3 regions of the Isoptericola sp. b408 genome follow, and region 1 is predicted to be linked to each of the others. Evidence: riboswitches for the same ligand, from Rfam matches in the RefSeq annotation. Region 1 holds a riboswitch; each other region holds the start of a gene.

Evidence for each region. A riboswitch is a leader RNA that binds a small molecule or an ion and turns the genes downstream of it on or off. The one in region 1 is predicted to bind cyclic di-AMP.
Region 2: another riboswitch for cyclic di-AMP. It lies ahead of Q6347_RS02790 (C40 family peptidase); the one in region 1 lies ahead of Q6347_RS12975 (C40 family peptidase).
Region 3: another riboswitch for cyclic di-AMP. It lies ahead of Q6347_RS00900 (D-alanyl-D-alanine carboxypeptidase family protein); the one in region 1 lies ahead of Q6347_RS12975 (C40 family peptidase).

Annotation. Positions count from the first base shown of each region.
Region 1 is NZ_JAUQYQ010000004.1:313,311-320,487, forward strand. It holds gene Q6347_RS12950 (hypothetical protein) at 1-13, opposite strand, end outside; gene Q6347_RS12955 (MFS transporter) at 98-1,411, shown strand; gene serC (phosphoserine transaminase) at 1,454-2,581, opposite strand; gene Q6347_RS12965 (metal-dependent transcriptional regulator) at 2,621-3,322, shown strand; cyclic di-AMP (ydaO/yuaA leader) riboswitch at 3,458-3,621, shown strand; gene Q6347_RS12970 (C40 family peptidase) at 3,624-4,421, shown strand; cyclic di-AMP (ydaO/yuaA leader) riboswitch at 4,684-4,848, shown strand; gene Q6347_RS12975 (C40 family peptidase) at 4,851-5,693, shown strand; gene Q6347_RS12980 (universal stress protein) at 5,895-6,845, shown strand; gene Q6347_RS12985 (DUF559 domain-containing protein) at 6,969-7,177, shown strand, end outside.
Region 2 is NZ_JAUQYQ010000001.1:616,820-623,996, reverse strand. It holds gene Q6347_RS02815 (SDR family oxidoreductase) at 1-652, opposite strand, end outside; gene Q6347_RS02810 (exodeoxyribonuclease III) at 684-1,481, shown strand; gene Q6347_RS02805 (ribonucleoside triphosphate reductase) at 1,591-3,423, shown strand; gene Q6347_RS02800 (anaerobic ribonucleoside-triphosphate reductase activating protein) at 3,413-4,123, shown strand; gene Q6347_RS02795 (septum formation family protein) at 4,170-4,862, shown strand; cyclic di-AMP (ydaO/yuaA leader) riboswitch at 5,157-5,300, shown strand; gene Q6347_RS02790 (C40 family peptidase) at 5,305-6,648, shown strand; gene clpB (ATP-dependent chaperone ClpB) at 6,731-7,177, opposite strand, start outside.
Region 3 is NZ_JAUQYQ010000001.1:192,518-199,694, reverse strand. It holds gene Q6347_RS00920 (patatin-like phospholipase family protein) at 1-1,223, shown strand, start outside; gene Q6347_RS00915 (DUF3626 domain-containing protein) at 1,235-2,077, shown strand; gene Q6347_RS00910 (DUF2180 family protein) at 2,087-2,308, opposite strand; gene gtfA (sucrose phosphorylase) at 2,502-4,034, shown strand; gene Q6347_RS00900 (D-alanyl-D-alanine carboxypeptidase family protein) at 4,047-4,988, opposite strand; cyclic di-AMP (ydaO/yuaA leader) riboswitch at 5,008-5,174, opposite strand; gene Q6347_RS00895 (ketopantoate reductase family protein) at 5,315-6,265, shown strand; gene Q6347_RS00890 (acyl-CoA dehydrogenase family protein) at 6,338-7,177, shown strand, end outside.

The sequences.
Region 1 (7,177 bases):
TTTCGGTGCGCACCCGCGACAGGGTAATGGAACGGACGAACCGGACTGAACCCCCGGGGGAATACATCTCGCCGTGCGATGGTTGACCCGGGCGCTGATGAGTGCCACCTTCTCCTCCCTCCGCTACCCGAACTACCGCCTGTGGTTCGGCGCTGCCCTCGTCGCCAACATCGGCACCTGGATGCAGCGCATCGCCCAGGACTGGCTGGTGCTCACCGACCTCACCGACGACTCCGGCGTCGCCGTCGGCATCACCACCGCCCTGCAGTTCCTGCCGTTCCTGCTGATCGGCCCCTGGACCGGGCTGCTCGCCGACCGGCTGCCCCGCCGGCAGCTCCTCATGGCCACGCAGGGCGCGATGGGCGTCCTGGCCCTCGGCCTCGGCGTGCTCGTGCTGTCCGGCGCGGCCGAGCTCTGGCACGTGTACGCCTTCGCGCTCGGCCTCGGGGTCGCGACCGCCTTCGACAACCCCGTGCGCCAGGCCTTCGTCGCCGAGCTCGTGCCCCCGGAGCGGCTGTCCAACGCCGTCGGCCTCAACAGCGCGTCCTTCAACGCCGCCCGACTGGTCGGACCGGGCGCCGCCGGCCTGCTCATCGCCGCCGTCGGCTCCGGCTGGGTGTTCGTCATCAACGGCCTGACCTTCGCCGCCACGATCGCGGCCGTGGCGCTCATGCGCCCCGCCGCCATGTGGGTCAAGGACCGGGCACCGCGCGGCAAGGGGCAGATCCTCGAGGGTCTGCGGTACGTGCGGGGACGCTCCGACATCGTCGTGATCATGGTGGTCATGGCCGTCGTGTCCACCTTCGGCCTCAACTTCCAGCTCACCAGCGCGATGATGGCGCGGGTCGAGTTCGACCGCGGCGCCGGCGAGTTCGGGCTGCTCGGCTCCGTGCTGGCGATCGGGTCGCTGACCGGCGCGCTGCTCGCCGCCCGGCGCGAGCGCCCGCGGGTGCGGCTCGTCATCGGTGCGGCCTTCGCCTTCGCGGTCGCGACGGCGGTCAACGCCCTCATGCCGACCTACTGGCTCTACGTCGTCACGACCATCCCGGTCGGCCTGTCCGCGCTGACGATGATGACCGCGGCCAACTCCACCATCCAGACCTCGATCGACCCGGTGATGCGCGGGCGGGTCATGGCCCTCTACATGATGGTGTTCCTCGGCTCCACGCCGATCGGCTCACCCGTCGTCGGCTGGATCGGCGAGGCGTTCGGGCCGCGCTGGTCGATCCTCGTCGGGTCGATCACCACCCTCGCCGTGGCGCTCGCGGCCACCGTCTGGGCGATGCGGTCCTGGCGCGTCACGGTGCGCTACCGGCTGCTGCGCCGACCGCACCTCGAGGTCGTCTATCTCGACCCGCCGGTCCCGGCCGGGGACGAGCCGGTCCCGGCGGAGCAGGCCCGGCCGGCCTGACGTCGGGCGCGCCGGCCGCGCTCGCCGTCCCCGTCAGCCTCGTCAGCCGAGCCGGTCGACCACGTAGGTGATGCACTCCGTGAGCGCCGCGACGTCGTCCGGGTCCACCGCGGGGAACATGCCGACGCGCAGCTGGTTGCGGCCCAGCTTGCGGTAGGGGAAGACGTCGAGGATCCCGTGGTCGCGGAGCAGCCCGACGACGGCCCCCGCGTCGACCGACGGGTCCAGGTCGATCGTGCCCACCACCGGGGAGCGCTCCGCCGGGTCGGTGACGAAGGGTGTCGCCCACGGCGTCGCCGCCGCCCAGCCGTACAGGACCTGCGCCGAGCGCTCGCAGCGGCGCACGGACCAGTCCAGCCCGCCGTGCTCGAGCAGCCACTCGACCTGGTCGGCCAGCATGACCAGCGTCCCGACGGCGGGGGTGTTCAGCGTCTGGTCCTGGCGGGAGTTCTCCAGCGCCGTGGTCAGCGACAGGAACTCCGGCACCCACCGGCCGTCGCCGGACGACTCCACCTCCCGGGCGCGCTCCACGGCCGCCGGGGAGCACAGCGCCAGCCACAGGCCGCCGTCGGCGGCGAAGGCCTTCTGCGGGCCGAAGTAGTAGACGTCGGTCTCGTGCAGGTCGACCGGCAGCGCGCCCGCACCCGAGGTCGCGTCGGTCAGCAGGAGCTGGTCGGGGCCGCCCGGGCGGCGCACGGGGGCGACCGCCCCGGTCGAGGTCTCGTTGTGCGGGGTGGCGTAGACGTCCACGGCGTCCGACGGCGTCAGGTGGGCCACCGTCCCGGGTGCGGCCTCGACCACCTCGGGGTCGTCGAGGAAGGGTGCCCGGGCGGTGGCGGCGGCGAACTTGGCCCCGAACTCCCCGAACACGGCATGCTGGGCCCGCCGTCGGACGAGGGACGCCGTGGCGACCTCCCAGAAGGCGGTCGACCCGCCGTTGCCGAGGGCCACCTCGTACCCCGCGGGCAGGTCGAACAACTCGGTCAGGCCCGTGCGCACCCGGTGCACCAGATCCTTGACCGGCGCCTGCCGGTGCGACGTGCCGAGCACCGGGCGTGCCGGGTCGCCGGCCGCGACGAGGGCCTCGACCTGGCCCGTGCGCACCTTGGAGGGGCCGGAGCCGAAGCGGCCGTCGGAGGGCAGCATCGACGCGGGGATCTGGAGGGTCATGCGAATAGACTAGGCCCGGGCCTCAAGACGGGAGCGGACGTGACGGACCTGATCGACACCACCGAGATGTACCTGAAGACGATCTACGAGCTGGGTGAGGAAGGCATCACGCCGCTGCGCGCCCGGATCGCGGAACGTCTGGGGCACTCGGGCCCGACCGTCTCCCAGACGGTCGCGCGGATGGAGCGGGACGGTCTGGTCGTCGTCACCGGTGACCGGCACCTCGAGCTGACCGCCGACGGTCAGGAGAAGGCCGTGCGGGTCATGCGCAAGCACCGTCTGGCCGAGCGTCTGCTCACCGACGTCATCAAGCTCGACTGGCCGCAGGTGCACAACGAGGCCTGCCGGTGGGAGCACGTCATGAGCGACCTCGTCGAGCGTCGGCTGGTGACCCTGCTCGACCACCCGCACCACGACCCGTACGGCAACCCGATCCCGGGGCTGTCGGAGCTGGGGGAGCAGTACGAGGAGCTGCCGTTCCTCGAGGGCGTGCAGTCCCTGCCGCTGTACCTGGAGTCCGGGGCCGACGCCTCCGCGACGGTCGTGCTGCGCCGCATCGCCGAGCCGGTCCAGGTCGACGACGAGTTCCTCCTGCGGCTGTCCGACGCGGGCCTCTTCCCGGGCGCGAGCATCGAGGTGGAGCGCGCCGGCGACGACTTCGTCGTCCGTCTGGTCGACGGTGACGGTGCCCTGGAGCTGCCGGAGGAGCTGGCCAAGCACCTCTTCGTCGCAGCCCGCTGAGATCTCGACGCGACGCATCGGACGCGAGACGTGACCGGAGCGTGACATCGGCGGGGAGGTTCCGGTACGGTCAGACTCGCTCGCGCGGGTGTCTCGCGCGAGTACCGGGACGGGCGCCTAACCCTGTCACCGTCCTGGTTCCCACGGATGACCGCACGACAGGGGCGGGGGACCCACGATTCGGGCACCGGTGACGGTGTCCTCGGGGTGAAGTCCCACGGTTCGTACGGACCGCGGGGCCGGGTGTTTTCTCCCACCCGAACCCGACAGCTGACCTCGTAGGCGAACGGAGAGGTTGAACGTGACTGCTCGCAGCATGCGCGGTAAGCACCGCGCCGCACGCCGCCCCATGATGGCGGCCCCCTCCGCGGCCGCAGGCCGTCGGGCTGCTGTGGTGGCGACCGCCGGTGGTCTCCTGGTTTCCACGATCGGTGGCGCGAGCGCCGCCCACGCGGCGCCGGTGGACGCGGACGCGGCCAAGAAGCTGAGCACCGTGGACCTGGGTGCGCTGACCGACCAGGCGCGCCAGGCGCTCGAGGCGGCCCCGGTGGTCACCGTCGACGCCGAGGCCAAGGTCCAGGTCGAGCGCGTGACGCCCACGATCGTCGAGCGGGCGGACATCAAGGCCGCGCCGGAGCCCGAGCCGGAGCCCGTGCGCGAGGCGGCGCCGTCGCGCTCCTCCGAGCGCGAGTCGCTCTCGAGCTCGTCCTCCTCCTCCTCGACGACGACGTCCTCCTCGGCCACCACGGCCGTGCCGGACTCCGCCGTCGGGTCGACGATCGTCTCCATCGCCTCGCGCTACGTGGGCGTCCCGTACGTCTCCGGTGGCACCACGCCGTCCGGCTTCGACTGCTCCGGGTTCACCCAGTACGTGTACGCCCAGGCCGGTATCTCGCTGCCGCGGTCGTCCTCGGACCAGCGCTACGCCGGCAGCGTGGTCTCCCGCTCCGCCGCGCAGCCGGGCGACCTCATCTGGACCCCGGGCCACATCTCCATCTACGCGGGTGGCAACACGCAGATCGACGCCCCGCGTCCGGGCAAGACGATCCAGTTCCGGAACATCTGGCAGTCCAACCCGACCTTCATCCGAGTCGGCTGAGACGCCGGCACCTCGTGCCGAGGGCCCTGTCGCGCGCAGAGCGCGGCAGGGCCCTCTGTCGTGCCGCGAGGTGCTCCCGGGGGTCCCGGACGCCGGACACCCCTCGAGGGACTCAGCGGGGGGCGCAGTGCCCTCTGCGGGCCCCTCGGACGTGTATCGCCGCAGATCGTGATCGAAACGTGACATCGGGGCGTGTATCAGATACCGTTCTCGCGTCCGGTGGAGCAGTCTGCCGGACCTCGACCGGACGCCGAGCCCTGCCGCCGGTCGGGAACCGAGACCCTAGGCAGGGGCGGGGGACCCACTCTCGGGCACCGGACACGGTGTCCTCGGGGTGAAGTCCCACGGTTCGTCCGAACCGTGGGGCCGGGTGATTTCTCCCACCCGAACCCGACAGCTGACTTCGTAGGCGGACAGGAGAGGGAAGACGTGAACGCACGCACCACGACGCGCGGTCGGCACCTGGCCGCCCGCCGCCCCATCACCGCACCATCTGCAGCCGCGAGCCGTCGTGCTGCCGTGATGGCCACCGCCGGCGGTCTGCTGGTCTCCACGATCGGTGGCGCCACCGCCGCGCACGCCGCGCCCGTGGACTCGGACGCGGCCAAGAAGCTGAGCACCGTGGACCTCGGTTCGCTGACCGACCAGGCCCGCGAGGCCCTGGAGTCCGCGCCCGTGGTCACCGTCGACTCCGGTGCCAAGGTCCAGGTCGAGCGCGTGACGCCGAAGATCGCCGAGAAGGCGGACATCAAGGCGGCCCCCGAGCCCGAGCCCGAGCCGGAGCCCGTGCGCGAGACGACCACCTCGCGCTCCGCCGAGCGGGAGCCCACGTCGACGTCGAGCTCGTCCTCGTCGTCGTCCTCGTCCTCGTCGAGCTCGACCGAGAGCTCCAGCTCCAGCTCCTCGACGCCGACGGCCGACAGCTCGCGGGGTTCGCAGGTCGTGTCCATCGCGGCCCGCTACCTCGGCACGCCGTACGTCGTCGGCGGCGCCTCGCCGTCCGGGTTCGACTGCTCGGGCCTGGTGACCTACGTGTACGCGCAGGTCGGCGTCTCGCTGCCGCACTCCTCGAGCGCGATCCTCAGCGCGTCCAACACGACGCAGATCTCGCAGTCGTCGGCGCAGCCGGGCGACCTCATCTGGTCCCCGGGGCACATCTCGATCTACATCGGCAACGGCCAGCAGATCGAGGCCACGCGCCCCGGCGGCTGGACCGTCCGCCAGTCCAGCCTCTGGCAGTCCAGCCCGACCTTCCTGCGGGTCACCGGCTGACCGACGCCTCGACCGTCCGCCCCGACGCCCCGGCACTCCTCGTGAGTGCCGGGGCGTCGTGCGTCCGGGCACGGCCCGGCCCCCGAGCGCGCCACGCGGTGTCGCCGGGCGGCCTTTGCTGCGTCTTGCGGGGCGCTTTCGTTAGGCTTGAACCAGGCGGATGCCGGACGGCGAGGTCCGGACGCAGACGGGAGGCGCGAGATGACACGTCCTGAGGTCGTCCTGGTGGGGGTCGACGGTTCCGACGCGAGCATGCACGCCCTGGACTGGGCCGCGGCGTACGCGGCACGTGTCGGGTGGAGCCTGCACGTCGTGTGCAGCTACTCGTTGCCGTCCTTCACGGCCGCCTCCCTGGACGGCGGCTACGCGGCCCTCGACGACACCGCGATCGCCGAGGGGGCCAAGGCGGTGCTGTCCGAGGCCACGGCAAGGGTCGAGGGGATCGGCGTCCCGGTCACGGGGACGGTCGCCACCGGGGACGCCGCCGGGGTGCTCGTCGAGATGTCCGCGGAGGCGTGCCTGGCCGTCGTGGGGACGCGCGGGCGCGGCGGATTCACGGAGCGTCTGCTGGGGACGGTGTCCTCGGCGCTGCCGGCCCACGCGCACTGCCCGACGGTGGTCGTGCCCTACCGGCAGGAGGTCGCCGAGACCGACGACCCGGAGCGGCGCGACGGCGACCGGATCCACGACGTGCGGCGGATCGTCGTCGGGGTCGACGGGTCGCCGACCGCGGAGATCGCGTTGCGGCACGCCGTCGAGCAGGCCGAGACCTGGGACGCCGAGCTCGTCGCCGTGGCCGGGGTCCCGCTGGGCAGCGGGGCCGGCGTGCTGGCGTGGCTGCCGTCCCAGATCGACCACGAGCAGATCCTCGACGACGTCAAGGCAGGTCTGGACGTCATCGTCGACCGGGTCGCGGCCGAGCACCCGGGGCTGACGATCAAGCGCCACGTCCTGGACGGGTCCGGTGCCGAGCTCCTGACGGAGTTCTCGGGCGCGGCGGACCTCGTCGTGGTCGGTTCGCGGGGGCGGGGCGGGTTCCGCGGGCTGCTGCTCGGGTCGACGAGCCAGGCCGTGCTGCACCACTCCAAGTGCCCGGTGCTCGTGGTCACCCGCCGGTGCGACGAGGAGCTGCAGGCCGACTCGGCCGCCTGACCGCCTGTTGTGGGCATGAAATCGGCAGCCCGACACGGGTCCGCGCCTGCAGATTCCACGCCCACAACGCGGGGTTGTGGATGACGGGCCCGCGGCGGGGCATGGCTCTGCCACGGTCGTGGCGTGCTGCGAACCACGGCGGAGGGACCCACCCGTGAACCGTTCCGCGTCGCCGACGCGCTCGCTCAGGGGGCGGACCCCGCCGCGCTGCGCCGGGTCGACCTCGACGCGCCGTTCCACGGCGTCCGCGCCCCTGCCGCGTCCGTCTCCGACCTGGAGGGACGGTGCCGGGCACTGATGGCCGTGCTGGACGACGGTGTCGTCTTCAGCCA
Region 2 (7,177 bases), on a different contig from region 1:
CCTCGGCCGCCACGTCGGCGGCGTGCAGCCAGGCGCCGTCCGGCAGGACCTCCGTGCTCAGGCCGGCACGGTCGTGGAACTCCGTGCGGGTGAAGCCGGGGCAGAGCACGGTCGCGGTGACACCGGTCCCCTTCAGCTCGACGGCCAGCCCCTCGGTGAAGGTCCGCACGTAGGCCTTGGCGGCGGCGTAGCTGCCGCCCGCCGTCAGGGCCGCCACCGAGGCGACGTTGAGCACGGCACCCCGGCCGCGCGGGACCATCTGACCGACGGCGGCGTGGGACAGCACCATGACCGCCCGGACCATGACGTCGACGGCGTCGAGCTCGATGTCCAGGTCCCCGGCGACGAACCGCTGCGCGGGGGCGAAACCGGCGTTGTTGACCAGCAGGCCGACCGGACGGCGGTCGTCCTCCGGGTCCGCGCCGGTCACGGTGAGCCGCTCGGCGACCCGGGTGACGTCGTCGTGGCGCGCCAGGTCCGCCTGGATCACCTCGACGTGGACACCGGCCGCGGCCCGGATCTGTCCGGCGACGCGGTCGAGCCGCTCGCCGTCACGGGCGACGAGGACGAGGTCGTGGCGAGCGGTGGCGAGCTGCCAGGCGATCTCGAGTCCGAGACCGGCGGTCGCACCGGTGACGAGCGCAGTACCCATGACGGCACTCTATGTGTCCTAGGGTGCTCGCGTGCGCATCGCCACGTGGAACGTGAACTCCGTCCGCACGCGGCTGGACCGCGTGCTGGCCTTCCTGGAACGGTCCGGGACGGACGTGCTGGCCGTCCAGGAGACCAAGTGCCGGGACGACCAGTTCCCCCACCGGGCCTTCGAGGAGGCGGGGTACGAGGTGGCGCACACCGGCTACCACCAGTGGAACGGCGTGGCCGTGGTCTCCCGGGTGGGTGTCGAGGACGTGGCGACGTCGTTCCCGCACCAGCCCACGTTCGCCAAGCCCGACGAGGAACCGCGTCTCGAGGCCCGCGCCCTCGGGGCCACCTGCGGCGGCGTGCGGGTCTGGTCGCTGTACGTGCCGCACGGCCGCGCGCTGGACGACCCGCACTACGCCTACAAGCTGGCCTGGCTGGAAGGCCTGCGCACCGACGCCGAGCAGTGGCTGGCGGCGGACCCCGGGGCGCAGCTCGCCCTGCTCGGCGACTGGAACGTCATCCCCCGTGACACCGACGTCTGGGACGTCACGGCGTTCGAGGGCAGGACCCACGTGTCGGCCGCCGAGCGGGCGGCGTTCGAGGCCTTCGGACCTGCGGGGTACACGGAGGTGACGCGCGAGCACCTGCCCGCGCCGCACACGTACACCTACTGGGACTACCAGCAGCTCGCGTTCCCGCGGGACAAGGGGCTGCGCATCGACTTCGCGTACGCCTCGCCGGCGCTGCGCGACCGGGTCACCGGTGCGACGGTCGACCGGGACGAGCGACGCGGCAAGGGCGCCAGCGACCACGTGCCGGTGGTGCTCGACCTGGTCTGAGGCGCCGAGGTGACGGCCGGTCCGGATCGATGTCACGCCGGCCGCCGCGGCGTGTCGGGAGGGCCCCCTCCCTCGCCTCGCTAGGCTCGTGAATGTCTTCACAAGCCTGATGCGAGGAGTCGCCGTGGGTACGCAGATCGATGCCTCCGCCGCCGTGGGCGAGTACGTCGCCCGGGCCGACTGGCGGGTGCACGCCAACGCCAACCAGGGCTACTCCCTCGGTGGCCTCGTCCTGAACGTCGCGGGCAAGACGATCGCGAACTACTGGCTCGACGAGGTGTTCTCCCCCGAGCTGGCCGCCGCGCACCGGCAGGGCGACCTGCACGTCCACGACCTCGACGTGCTCGGCGGCTACTGCGCCGGGTGGTCGCTGCGCCAGCTGCTGTCCGAGGGGTTCGGCGGGGTCGCGGGGGCGGTCGCCTCCTGGCCGCCCCGGCACCTGAGCTCGGCGCTCGGGCAGATCGTCAACTTCTTCGGCACGCTGCAGAACGAGTGGGCGGGGGCCCAGGCCTTCAGCTCCTTCGACACCCTGCTGGCCCCGTACGTCCACGTCGACCGCCTCAGCCAGGCCGAGGTCACCCAGGCCCTGCAGGAGTTCGTCCACAACCTCAACGTGCCGTCCCGCTGGGGCACCCAGACGCCGTTCACCAACCTGACCTTCGACCTCACCTGCCCGCCCGACCTCGCCGACGAGCACCCCGTCGTCGGCGACGACGTCCTCGACGTCACCTACGGCGACCTGCAGGCCGAGTCCGACATGATCAACCGGGCGTTCGTGGCCGTCATGTCCGCCGGGGACGCCGCCGGCCGGGTGTTCACCTTCCCGATCCCGACGTACAACATCACGCCGGACTTCGACTGGGACTCCGAGATCTCCGAGGAGATCTTCGAGATGACCGCGCGGTACGGCACGCCGTACTTCCAGAACTTCATCAGCTCCGACCTGAACCCCGGCGACGTGCGCTCGATGTGCTGCCGCCTCCAGCTCGACCTGCGCGAGCTGCTCGCGCGCGGCAACGGGCTGTTCGGGTCCGGCGAGCAGACCGGCTCGCTCGGCGTGGTCACGATCAACTGCGCCCGGCTCGGGCACGTCCACGGCCCGGACCGCGAGGCGCTGTACGCGGCGCTGGACCGCCTCGTCGACCTCGCCGCCGACGGTCTCGAGGCACGCCGCGAGACGGTCCAGCGGCTCATGGACGGCGGGCTGTACCCCTGGACGCGGCGCTACCTCGGGACGCTCGACGCCCACTTCTCCACCATCGGCGTCAACGGGGTCAACGAGATGATCCGCAACGCCACCGCCGACACCGAGGACATCACCACGCCGGCCGGGCACGCCACGGCCCTCGAGCTGCTCGACCACCTGCGCACGCGCCTCGTCGAGATCCAGGAGCGCACCGGCCACCTGTACAACCTCGAGGCGACCCCTGCCGAGGGCACGACCTACCGGTTCGCCCGCGAGGACCGCGCCCGCTACCCGGGGATCCTGCAGGCGGGGACCCCGGAGCAGCCGTACTACACGAACTCCACCCAGCTCCCGGTCGGCTTCACCGACGACCCGTTCGAGGCACTCGCCCGCCAGGACGAGCTGCAGCGGCGCTACACGGGTGGCACGGTGCTGCACCTCTACCTGGGCGAGCAGATGTCCGGCGCCGAGTCGTGCCGGCTGCTCGTGCGCCGTGCCCTGGAGAACCACCGGCTGCCCTACCTCACGGTGACGCCGACGTTCTCGATCTGCGCCACGCACGGCTACCTCGCGGGCGACGTGCGGTCCTGCCCGACCTGCGGCGCCGGGACCGAGGTGTGGACCCGGGTGATGGGGTACTTCCGCCCCGTGGCGTCCTTCAACACCGGCAAGCAGGGCGAGTACGCCGAGCGCGTGCCGTTCCGGGAGCCCGCGGCCTCCCGGGAGCCCGCGGCGGTGACCGTCGATGTCGCCTGACGCGCCGGCCCGGGCACCGCTGCGCATCGCCGGCTTCGTGCCGTTCTCGACGGTCGACCGGCCCGGTCGTCTGGTCGCCACCGCGTTCACCCAGGGATGCCCGTGGCGGTGCACCTACTGCCACAACCCCTCCCTGATCGACCCCCGGCGGCGGCCCGGTGCGACCTGGTCGGAGGTCCTCGAGCTGCTGCGCAAGCGCCGCAGCCTCCTGGACGGCCTGGTGATCTCCGGCGGTGAACCCACCCTCCAGCCCGGCCTGGCGGACGCCTGCCGCGACGTCCGCGACCTCGGGCTCGAGGTCGGCGTGCACTCCGGCGGCCCCTGGCCGACCCGGCTCGCCCGCGTGCTGCCCCTGGTGGACTGGGTCGGCCTGGACATCAAGGCGGTGCCGGACCGGTACGAGCTCGTCACCGGAGCGGCACCGTCCGGGCGGGCGGCGTGGGAGTCGGCCCGGCTCGTGGTCGAGTCCGGGGTCGACCACGAGATCCGCACCACCGTCGACCCCACCGTGCACACCCGCGAGGACGTCCTGGCGATCGGCGCGCGCCTCACCGCGCTCGGCGTCCGCCGGTGGGTGCTGCAGGAGGCGCGACCGGACGGCGCACGGGCCGGGTGGGTGCGCCGCCTGGACCGCCGACGGCTGTCCGACGTGCTGCGCGAGGACGACCTGCCGGGCGTCGAGCGCCGCGTGGGGGTCTGAACCGCCCGGACCCGGAAGGAGCGCCCGGCTCGGTAGGTTGGCTCCCATGACCGAGCGCCCCGAGGACGACCTCTCCTTCGCCTCGCCCGGCCCGGAGGCGTCCGGCCCCGCCCCGGACGGGACGCGGGGTCCGGCCCGTCCCTCCCCCGGCCCGGCACCGACGGGCGCATCGGACCGCCGGCCGGTGGACCCCGGGGCCCGCTGGGGCGCCCCCGGACCCACGCCGGCCGAGCGCGCCGCGGCGCGGCGCCGGGCCCGGATCTGGGTGCTGTCGGTCCTCGCCCTGATCCTGCTCGTGGTCGGCGGCGCCGTGGGGGCCTCCTACCTGACGACGAGCACGCGCGAGGAGGCGTGGGAACCCGTCGCGGCCGACGTCACCGCGCCGCAGACCGTCAACGCCGTGCAGCTCGTCCTCGGCTCGTGCCTCGCCGAGGCCCCGACCGACGGCGCCGTGGGACGCGTCGAGGTGGTGCCGTGCGGCGAGCCGCACGCGGCCGAGGTGGTCGGGCGCACCGACGCGTCGGCGGACGCCGTCTGGCCCGGCGCGGACGAGGCCGCGGCCCGCACCGCGCGGGGCTGCACCCCGGACCTCCTGGGCCCGCAGGCGCGCGCGGACGACTCCACACGGGTCGAGCTGGTGGTCTGGGCGCCGAGCGAGGAGTCCTGGGCCGCCGGGGACCGCACGGGGCTGTGCGTGGCCGTCGTGGACGGCACGCGGACCGGCTCGCTCCTGGACTGAGCGGCCGGGAACGTCATCGGATCGGTGCCCGATCTTCACCTCCCCGGCACCCCGGATGGGTCGATCGCCCGATCCCGGCCCTCGGTCGACGGCCGTTTCCGACGGTTCCGGCGTGCCGTGTCCGTCATGTCGGACAGCGTCCCGCCGCCGGATCCCTTCACACCGCCTCCACCATCGGCGCAGGAGGTGACCGTTATCTGACCGTGACCTCCGACCGTTTCGGGGCTAGCGTCCTGTCGTCGCCCGGAGACCGGGCGGCGACCGGCCCGGTGCCCAGTGCTGCCGACGGGACGGCCCACCGGAGCACCGACGGCAGCAGCGGGAGACCCAGGTTCTTCGGGTGACGTCAGCGCCACCCTCGGGGTGAAGCCGTCCATCGGCGGCAGGCCACCACTTCTCGGCCTAACCCGACAGCTCATCTCGCCGGCTGGAGGAGTACCCCATGTCCACACCCTCGCTGGATGCTGCGCGCCCGCAGGGTGCCGTGCGCACCCCCAGGAAACGCCACGCCGCCGTCGCCATGACGCTCACGGCGGCCCTCGCCGGCGGCACGCTGGTCGCCGGCGCCGGATCGGCCGCCGCCGACGACGCGCTCACGACCACCACGGACGAGACCGTCGCCGGCGATACCACCTCGGCCGGCACGACCACCACGGACGCGACCGACACGTCGGTCTCCGACGGCACCGCGACCCCGACGCCGGAACCCGTCGTCGAGGACACCGCGTCGCCCGAGCCGACGACCACCACGGACGGGACGACCACGACCCCGACCGAGGAACCGGCCGCCGAGGACACCGGCACCGCCACCGAGGAGCCCGTCGTCGTGAGCACGACGCCCGACGTCTCGGTGTCGAAGTCCCGCAGCACCGGCCGCAAGGGACAGGGCCACACCCGCCCCCGCTACACGGTCCGCGCGACCGCGGACGGCGAGGCGTTCGCCGGCCGGGTCCGGCTCTACGTCCAGGGCACCAAGGTCGCGGTCAAGAGCCTCGACGGGGACGGCACGATCCACTTCCGCCCCGGGTTCTCCCACTACGACGTCGGCCGCAACGGCATCCGCGTCGTCGTCGCGCCGGCCGCCTCCACCGGGTTGGAGCAGGTGACGAAGCACCGCAGGGTGTGGATCAAGCCCAAGGCGACGACCAACATGTACGTCTCCAAGAGCCGTCACACGGCCACGAAGGGCAAGTGGCACACCCGCCCGAAGTACACGGTGAAGCTGCGCAAGTGGGGCGAGCCCGTCCAGGGCCGCGTGCGCCTGTTCATCTCCGGCGACAAGGTCGCCGTGAAGAAGACCAACAAGTACGGGGTCGTCCGGTTCCGGCCGGGGCTCGGCAAGTACGACCTGGGCAAGAACAGGATCCGCGTCGTCGGGGTGCCGGCCCGGGCCGAGGGACTCAAGAAGTCGACCAAGTACCGGAAGGTCCACGTCAAGCCGAAGATGACCCGCGGCCAGAAGGTCGTCCGGGTCGCCCACAACTACATCGGGCACCGGTACTCGTGGGGCGGCACGTCGCCCGCCACCGGGTTCGACTGCTCGGGGTTCACGTCCTACGTGTACAAGAAGGCGATCGGCAAGACCCTGCCGCGCTCGTCGTCGGCCCAGGCCTCTCTCGGCACGCGCGTCTCGCGCAGCAACGCCCGGCAGGGCGACCTGGTCTACTCGCCGGGGCACATCGGGATCTACGCCGGCAACGGCCGGATCATCGAGTCGGCCCGTCCGGGCGTCGGCGTGGTGAAGCGCCAGATCTGGCAGAGCAGCCCGCGGTTCATCCGCATCTGACCGGCACCGGTCCGGGCGCCGCGAGCGCCCGACGGCCCCGCCTTCCGCACGGAGGGCGGGGCCGTCGTCGTCCCGGCGACGATCAGGCCAGCGAGAGCCCCTCGGCACCCTCGACCCGGTCGACGACGACGGTGTCCCCGTCGGCCGTCTCGCCGGACAGCAGCCGGCGGGCCAGCCGGTCGCCGATCTCGCGCTGGACGAGCCGCCGCAGCGGGCGGGCGCCGTAGGCGGGGTCGTACCCCTCGACCGCCAGCCACCGGCGAGCGGACGGCGTCACGTCGAGCGTGATGCGCCGGTCGGCCAGCCGCTGGGCGAGCGCCGCGACCTGCAGCTCGACGATCCGTCCCAGCTCGTCGAGGGACAGCGCGTCGAAGAGGACCACGTCGTCCAGCCGGTTGAGGAACTCGGGCTTGAAGGCCGTGCGCACCGCCGTCATGACGCTCTCGCGCTTGGCCTCCTGGTCCATCACCGGGTCGACGAGGAACTGCGAGCCGAGGTTCGAGGTCAGCACCAGGATGGTGTTGCGGAA
Region 3 (7,177 bases), on a different contig from region 1:
CCGACTACAGGACCGTCGACCCGCCCGGGTTCGACCGCACCATCCAGCGGCTGGTGCGCCACCTCGCCGACACCGGTCTCTTCTTCTGGGGTCCGCCCACCAACGCCTACCTGATCTCGGTGTTCGTCGGGGCCGGCGTCGCCGTGGCCACGATGCTGACCGGCATCGTCTTCGTGTTCCTCAACGGGCTGTCCTGGCGATCCGGGCTCACGCTGCTGGCGGGGGGCGTGCTGATGGGGCTCACGGCCCGCTGGTTCGAGCGCCGTTCGCACGTCCTCGACCGCGCGTTGGCCCGGACCCACTTCCAGCGGGACGGACGGTCGACGCGACTGGGGGACATCGACCGGTCCCTCGACCACGTCGTGTGCGCGACCGAGCTGCAGTCGGCCGAGCACCTCTACCTCACCCCGCGGTTCCTCTACTCCCACCGGCTGGGCACGGGGTCGACGAACGACATGAGGTTGTCCACCGCCGTCCAGGCCTCCCTGGGTATGCCCGGCGCCTTCACCCCGCGGCGGCTGAAGACCGCACCGTACGGGTTTCACGGCGGTACGCAGGAGGGCGGCGTCGCCGAGGACTTCCTGCTCACCGACGGCGGCGTGTACGACAACCTGGCCGACCAGTGGCCCGACGGTCTCGAGAAGAGGCTGGAGCGCGCCCCGGAGCTGCCGGTCGTGGGCCGCAGCATCGACGAGCTCGTCATCGTCAACGCCACCACCGCGCTGAGCTGGAGGCGGCTGCGGTACGCACGCCGGTTCCTGGTGGGCGAACTGTTCACCCTGCTGCGGTCCAGCAGCGTGATGTACCAGGTGCCGACCGAACGGCGCCAGCGTGGTCTGGTGCACACCTGGGTCGACTGCGAGCGCACCGGGCGAGGGCAGCGCGGCGCGATCGTCCAGATCCAGCAGTCCCCGTACCGGGTGGCCGACGCGTTCCTCCGGAAGGACCAGGAGGAGCGGGCCCGCCGTGCCCGTGCCGTGCTGGACCTGCTCGGCGACGACGACGAGTCCCGCGAGGCCTGGCGGGCCCGGGCGGACTCCAACGCGGACGTGCCCACCGTGCTGCGGCGACTCGGGAGGACCGCGACCGTCGACCTGCTCGAGCACTCCTACGTGCTCGCCATGTGTAACCTGCACGTCCTGCACGGCTACCCGCTGCTCGATCTGCCGGAGCGCGAGCGGTTCGAGCGTCTCCTGGACGACCCGGAGCCGTCGGCGGCCTAGGCTCGGCCGGCATGGAGCCCGAGGACGAGCGGTGGCGCAGCGCGGTCGAGCACGTTCGGGACCGTGCCGCGGGAGGTCCGCTGCCCACGGACGCCCGGGTGGTGCTCCACTTCCACCCGGACGCCCCGGCCGGGCACGGGTCGGTGCTGGAGACGGTCGCGCGCGAGGGCGTCTACCGGTCGCAGTTCGAGACGAGGACCAGCAACGGCGGGTTGACCGCTTTCCCCGGCGGGGACCGGTGGCGGTGGGAGAGCCGGATCTTCGGCGGCGTGTACGACGACGCAGCACCGGCCGCCCGCCCGCGGTACGGGGCGCTCCTGCTCGACGGCGACCCCTACGGCGCGGCCCCGCGGTTCGGCTCCAGCTATCTGCGGCTGCGGCCGGGTGTCCTCGAGCGGGCGACCCTCTGTTACCCGGACAGCGTCCACACGCCGCACGACTTCGGCACCCGGGACCGGTCCGGCCTGACGGTGCTGCTGCGCTCGGACCCGTGCCGCGACCCTCTCGACCGCTACGTCGAGGCGCACGTGCACGGCGAGGTTCGCGTCGACCGCGACCTGGAGGCGGTGGTCCTGGACCCCTCTTACCGCGGGACGGCGGTCGCCGCGGCGGCGGAGCGGCTCGGCTGCGCCGTCGAGTGGCACCCCGGCTATCGGGCCTTCCCGACCGCGTTCGACGAGCGCTACCGGGGGCCGGAACCGGTCCGGCTCGCCGAGTCCGTCGCCGCCGAGGGCGAGCTGACGCCCGCGCTGCTGGGCCCGTGGCGCGGAGCCGACGACGTCGACCCCCAGACGCTGAAGCAGGTGTGGCACCTGCTGGCCCGTTACGGACGCCGCAGCGGCGCCCTTCCCTAGCCGGGGCCGCTACGCGACGTCGATCGTGTGGGCGAAGTCGGGTGCGCACGTCGTGCAGAACATGCGGCGGCCGAGGTCGCGCTCGCCGGGTGCCCCGGGGGAGTAGTAGACCTCCTTGTGCGCGTGGGCGGCCCGGGTGTGCTTGATGCACGAGCCGGCGCCGCACTGCGAGCAGACGGTGACCGCCGGGGTGGTGGCCTGGTGCTCGGTGGCGCATTCGAAACAGTTCATGGGACATCTCCTGGTACGTGTCGAGGCTCCGTCGCGCTCGCTGCCGGCCGTCCGGGGCCCCGCGGGTCGTGTCCTCCCATTCTCCCAGCGTCCGGGTGACACGCACGAGGTGTGCACGGTGGGCGTGGAGGCCGGGGGTGCCGCATGATGGCGGGCGAGGAACACGCCGGCGGACCCGACGGAGGGTGAGCGCATGGGAACCGCGGACCAGGTCCAGCTCATCGCCTACGCCGACCGGCTCGGCGGCGACCTGCGGGGGCTGGCGCGCTTCCTGCGCCGCTACGAGGTCGCCGAGTCGTTCGGGGGCGTGCACGTCCTGCCGTTCTACACGCCCTTCGACGGCGCGGACGCCGGCTTCGACCCCGTCGACCACACGGCCGTCGACCCGCGCCTGGGGACATGGGACGACGTGCGTGACCTGTCCCGCACCCACGACGTGATGGTCGACCTCATCGTCAACCACGTCTCCGCCGACTCCGCGGCGTTCCGCGACGTCGTCGCCCACGGCGACGCCTCGCCGTGGGCACCGATGTTCCTCACGATGTCGTCGGTCTTCCCGGACGGCGCACGGGAGGAGGAGCTGGCCCGCATCTACCGGCCCCGGCCCGGGCTGCCGTTCACGGCGCTGCGGCTCGGGGACGCGCTGCGCTACGTGTGGACGACGTTCACGCCCCAGCAGATCGACATCGACCTGAGCTCCGAGCTCGGCCAGGACTACCTCACCTCGATCCTCGACACGGTCGCGGCGGCCGGGGTGCGCCAGGTGCGCCTCGACGCCGTCGGGTACGCGGTCAAGACGCCGGGCAGCACGTGCTTCATGACGCCCGAGACCTTCGCCTTCATCGCGGACTTCGCGGCACGGGCGCGGGAGCGGGGTGTGGACGTCCTGGTCGAGGTGCACTCCTACTACCGGCGTCAGATCGAGATCGCGCGGGAGGTGGACCTCGTCTACGACTTCGCGCTGCCTCCGCTCGTGCTGCACGCGCTGTACACCGGCGACGGCACGGCGCTGCTCGACTGGCTGCGTGAACGTCCCCGCAACGCCGTCACGGTGCTCGACACCCACGACGGGATCGGGGTCATCGACGTCGGCCCCGACCAGACCGTCGAACCGGGGGAGCCGGATCGCCCCGGCCTGCTGGACCCGGCCCAGATCGACGCCCTCGTGGAGGGGATCCACGAGCGGACCGGCGGTGCGTCGGCCGCGGCGACGGGTGCCGCGGCGTCGAACCTCGACCTGTACCAGGTGAACTCGACCTTCTACGACGCGCTCGGCCGCGACGACGCGCGCTATCTCGCCGCGCGAGCGCTCCAGCTCTTCACGCCCGGCATCCCGCAGGTCTACTACGTCGGCCTGCTGGCGGGAGAGAACGACGTCGAGCTCCTGCAGCGTACGGGCGTGGGGCGGGACATCAACCGCCACCACTACACGGCGGAGGAGATCGACGCCGCGCTCGAGACGCCGGTGGTGCGGCGGATGCTGGCCCTGTGCCGGTTCCGCAACACGTTCCCGGCGTTCGACGGCGACGTCGACGCGACGCTCCACGGCACGGTGCTGAGCATGGAGCGCCGCGGCGTCGAGGTGCCCGACGCCGTCGCGGTCCTCGAGGTCGACCTGGCCAGCGGCGCCGGGACCCTGACCTGGTCCTCCGGTGGGCGGGGCGAGGCGTCGGTCGACCTCGCCGCCTTCACCCCGGACGACCTCGGCGGCCCGGTGGGGCCTTGAGATCGTCCGGTCTCAGCCGCCCATCTCGGTGACGGCGTCCGTGTACTCCCAGTGCCACGGCTCGTACTTGTCGTAGATCGCCCAGTCGGGGTTGTCCCAGCCGTAGGCCGGCGCGTTCGCGCGGAGCCAGTCGTAGCGGCTGCCGGAGTACGTCTCCGGGCAGAGGTCCACGGCCAGACCCCACCCGTGGTTCGAGGTGCCGGGCGTGGCGGCCAGGTACCCCTTGGCCTCCTTGGTCGCGACCTGCGCGGAGTAGCTCCGGTAGCCGTCGGTGATGCACATGTTCTCGCCGAAGACCACGCGGTAGGCCAGGTTGAGCCGGGCGAGGGCGACACCCGCGTCGGCGCGGATCCGGGTGGTCCCGTCCCACAGGGTGCACATCTCGCTCTCGGGGACGTACCCGTTGGACCCGGTGCCGCTGGCGTAGCCGTCGCAGCCGGGCAGCGGCGGCGGCGGGGGCTCGGGCGCCGCCTCGACGGACAGGGCGACCTTCTCCGCGGACATCGTGGCGTCCGCCGGCACGACGGTGCCGCCGACCGAGCCACCGGCCGCGCGGGACGTCGTCGGCGCGGCCCGGTCGGCGTTCCGGGAGGCGGCCTGGCCACGGTCGGCGAGCAGGGCCGCCTGCTTCGCGGCGCTCGTCACGGCCGCGAGGTCGGCGGCGGCGTCACCCGGGGCGCGGACGCCGGAGGGCGCGGCCTCCGGGCTCGTGGCGCGCGGCAGCTCGGTCGTGTTGGAGGCCACGGCCATGCCGGTCGTGGTCGCCATCGTGACGGCGAGGCCCAGGCCGATGCTCAGCGGCCAGCTCGTGGGCGCGAGCGAGGACCAGGTCGGGCCGGTGCGGCGGCGTCGAGCCGCGTGGCTCGCGGTGTGTCGTCCCTTGGCACGTGCCCTCGTGGGTGCGGGTCGTGCGGTCGCGTCGGGGAGCGCGGGCAGGTCGCGCGTGTGCCTCATCGGGCGGTGCGGGGTCGCATCGAACATTCTCCTGGCGCCTGCGGGGTTAGCTGTCGGGTTCGGGTCGGAGACTGACCCGGCCGGCAGGGCGTCCCTGCACGGCTTCACCCCGAGGGCACCGTGGTGCCCGAGAGTGGGTCCCCCGTCCCTGTCGTTCGTGTCGTCCGGCTCCGGGGCGGTGACAGGGCTCGGCGCCCGCCTCGGACATCTCACCTGGGGTGTGAGCTGCCTGGACACTATCCCTCCCGCCGCGAGTTGTCACGGGTAGATCACGGGTGCGCTACGTTGACCAACCTCTGACCCGATTCGCAGGAAGAAGGTGGACGATGGCGGAACGGACGTCACGTCGTTCGACGATCGCCGTGCTGGGCCCGGGGGGCGTCGGCGGGCTGGTGGGAGCGCTGGCCGCCCGGGCGGGCCATCGCGTGATCGTCCTGGCCGGCCCCGAGACGGCGTCGACCCTCCGTTCCGACGGCCTCCGCGTCACCAGCGGCTTCTTCGGGGACTTCTCGGCCGAGGTCGAGGCGGACACCGAGCTGCGCGAGCCGGTCGACCTGTGCCTGGTCGCCGTCAAGCACCCGTCGCTGCCGGAGGCCCTGGACCGGGTCCCCGCCGAGCACGTCGCCGCCGGGCTCGTCGTGCCGCTGCTCAACGGGGTCGAGCACGTCGCCGCCCTGCGCGAGCGGTTCGCGCCGGCGTCCGTCGCCGCCGGTGTCATCCGCGTCGAGTCCACCCGGACCGCTCCCGGGCGGATCGTGCACGGCAGCCCCTTCGTCGAGGTGGACCTGGCCAGCAGCACCGCGCCCCCCGACCGGCTCGAGGCCGCGGCGACGATCCTGCGGGACGCGGGGGTCACCACGCTGGTCCGCGACGACGAGGGGGCGATGCTGTGGGGCAAGCTCGGGCTCCTCGCGCCCTTCGCCCTGCTGACGACCTACCACGGGGAGCCGATCGGGACGCTCCGGACCGAGCGTCGCGACACCCTCGCGGCGCTCGTCGCGGAGGTCGCCGCGATCGGCCGGGCCGGCGGCGGTCCCGACACCAGCCAGACGGCCCTGCGCTTCTACGACACGTTCCCGCCCGAGGCGCGCTCGTCCATGCAGCGTGACGCCGAGGCCGGGCGGCCCCTGGAGCTCGACGCCATCGGCGGGGCCGTGCTGCGGGCCGCCGACCGGCACGAGGTCCCCGCACCCCTCACCCGGCGGCTGGTGACCGAGCTCGGCCGGTCCTCGACCTCGTCACCGGGCGCCTCGACGGGAGCCGGCGCCACTGGGTAGCGAGCAGGTGCCCCGGGGGGACATCCTGGAGCCGGCCCCTCGAGGACGAGGTCGACGACGACGGAGGATCCCATGACCGCGAGTCCGCCCGCCACGACCCCGGACGTCGCGACGCCGGACCCCGCGCAGCGTCAGCCGGCACCCCGCACCACCCACCAGGTCGTGAACCAGCCGCCGGAACGCGTCGACGTCAACGAGTACCTGGACTTCCCGGTGCTGCGCGAGGCGGTGCACGCGTTCGGCGGCGACTGGGGCGAGGAGCGACTGGTCGAGGCCGGGGCGCACGTCGGGACCGCGGCATTCCAGCACGCGGCCGAGCGGGCGAACATCCACGAGCCGGTGCTGCACACCCACGACCGGCGTGGCCGCCGCCTCGACGAGGTCGAGTACGACCCCGCCTACCACGAGGTGCTCGCCGCCGCCGTCGAGCGCGGGGCGCACACGGGCGCCTGGGCGGAGCCGGGGCCCGGGGCGAACGTCGTGCGGGGCGCCGTCTTCTCGCTGTTCTCGCAGGTCGAGCCCGGCCATGCGTGCCCCGTCTCGATGACGCACGCGGCCGTGCCCTCCCTGCGGCACGCGCCGGAGCTCGCCGCCGTCTGGGAACCGCGCCTGCTGTCGTCCGCCTACGACGGCACGCCGGCCGCTCCCGGGGACAAACCCGGCGTGCTCGTCGGCATGGCCATGACGGAGAAGCAGGGCGGGTCGGACGTCCGCGCCAACACCACGGCGGCCGTCCCCGCCGGCCCGGCCGGGACGTACCTGCTCACCGGGCACAAGTGGTTCTGCTCGGCCCCGATGTCGGACGCGTTCCTCGTCCTGGCCCAGGCCGGAGGCGAGGACGCCGGGCCGCCCGGGTCACCGACGTGCTTCCTGGTGCCGCGCGTCCTCGAGGACGGCACCCGCAACGCGTTC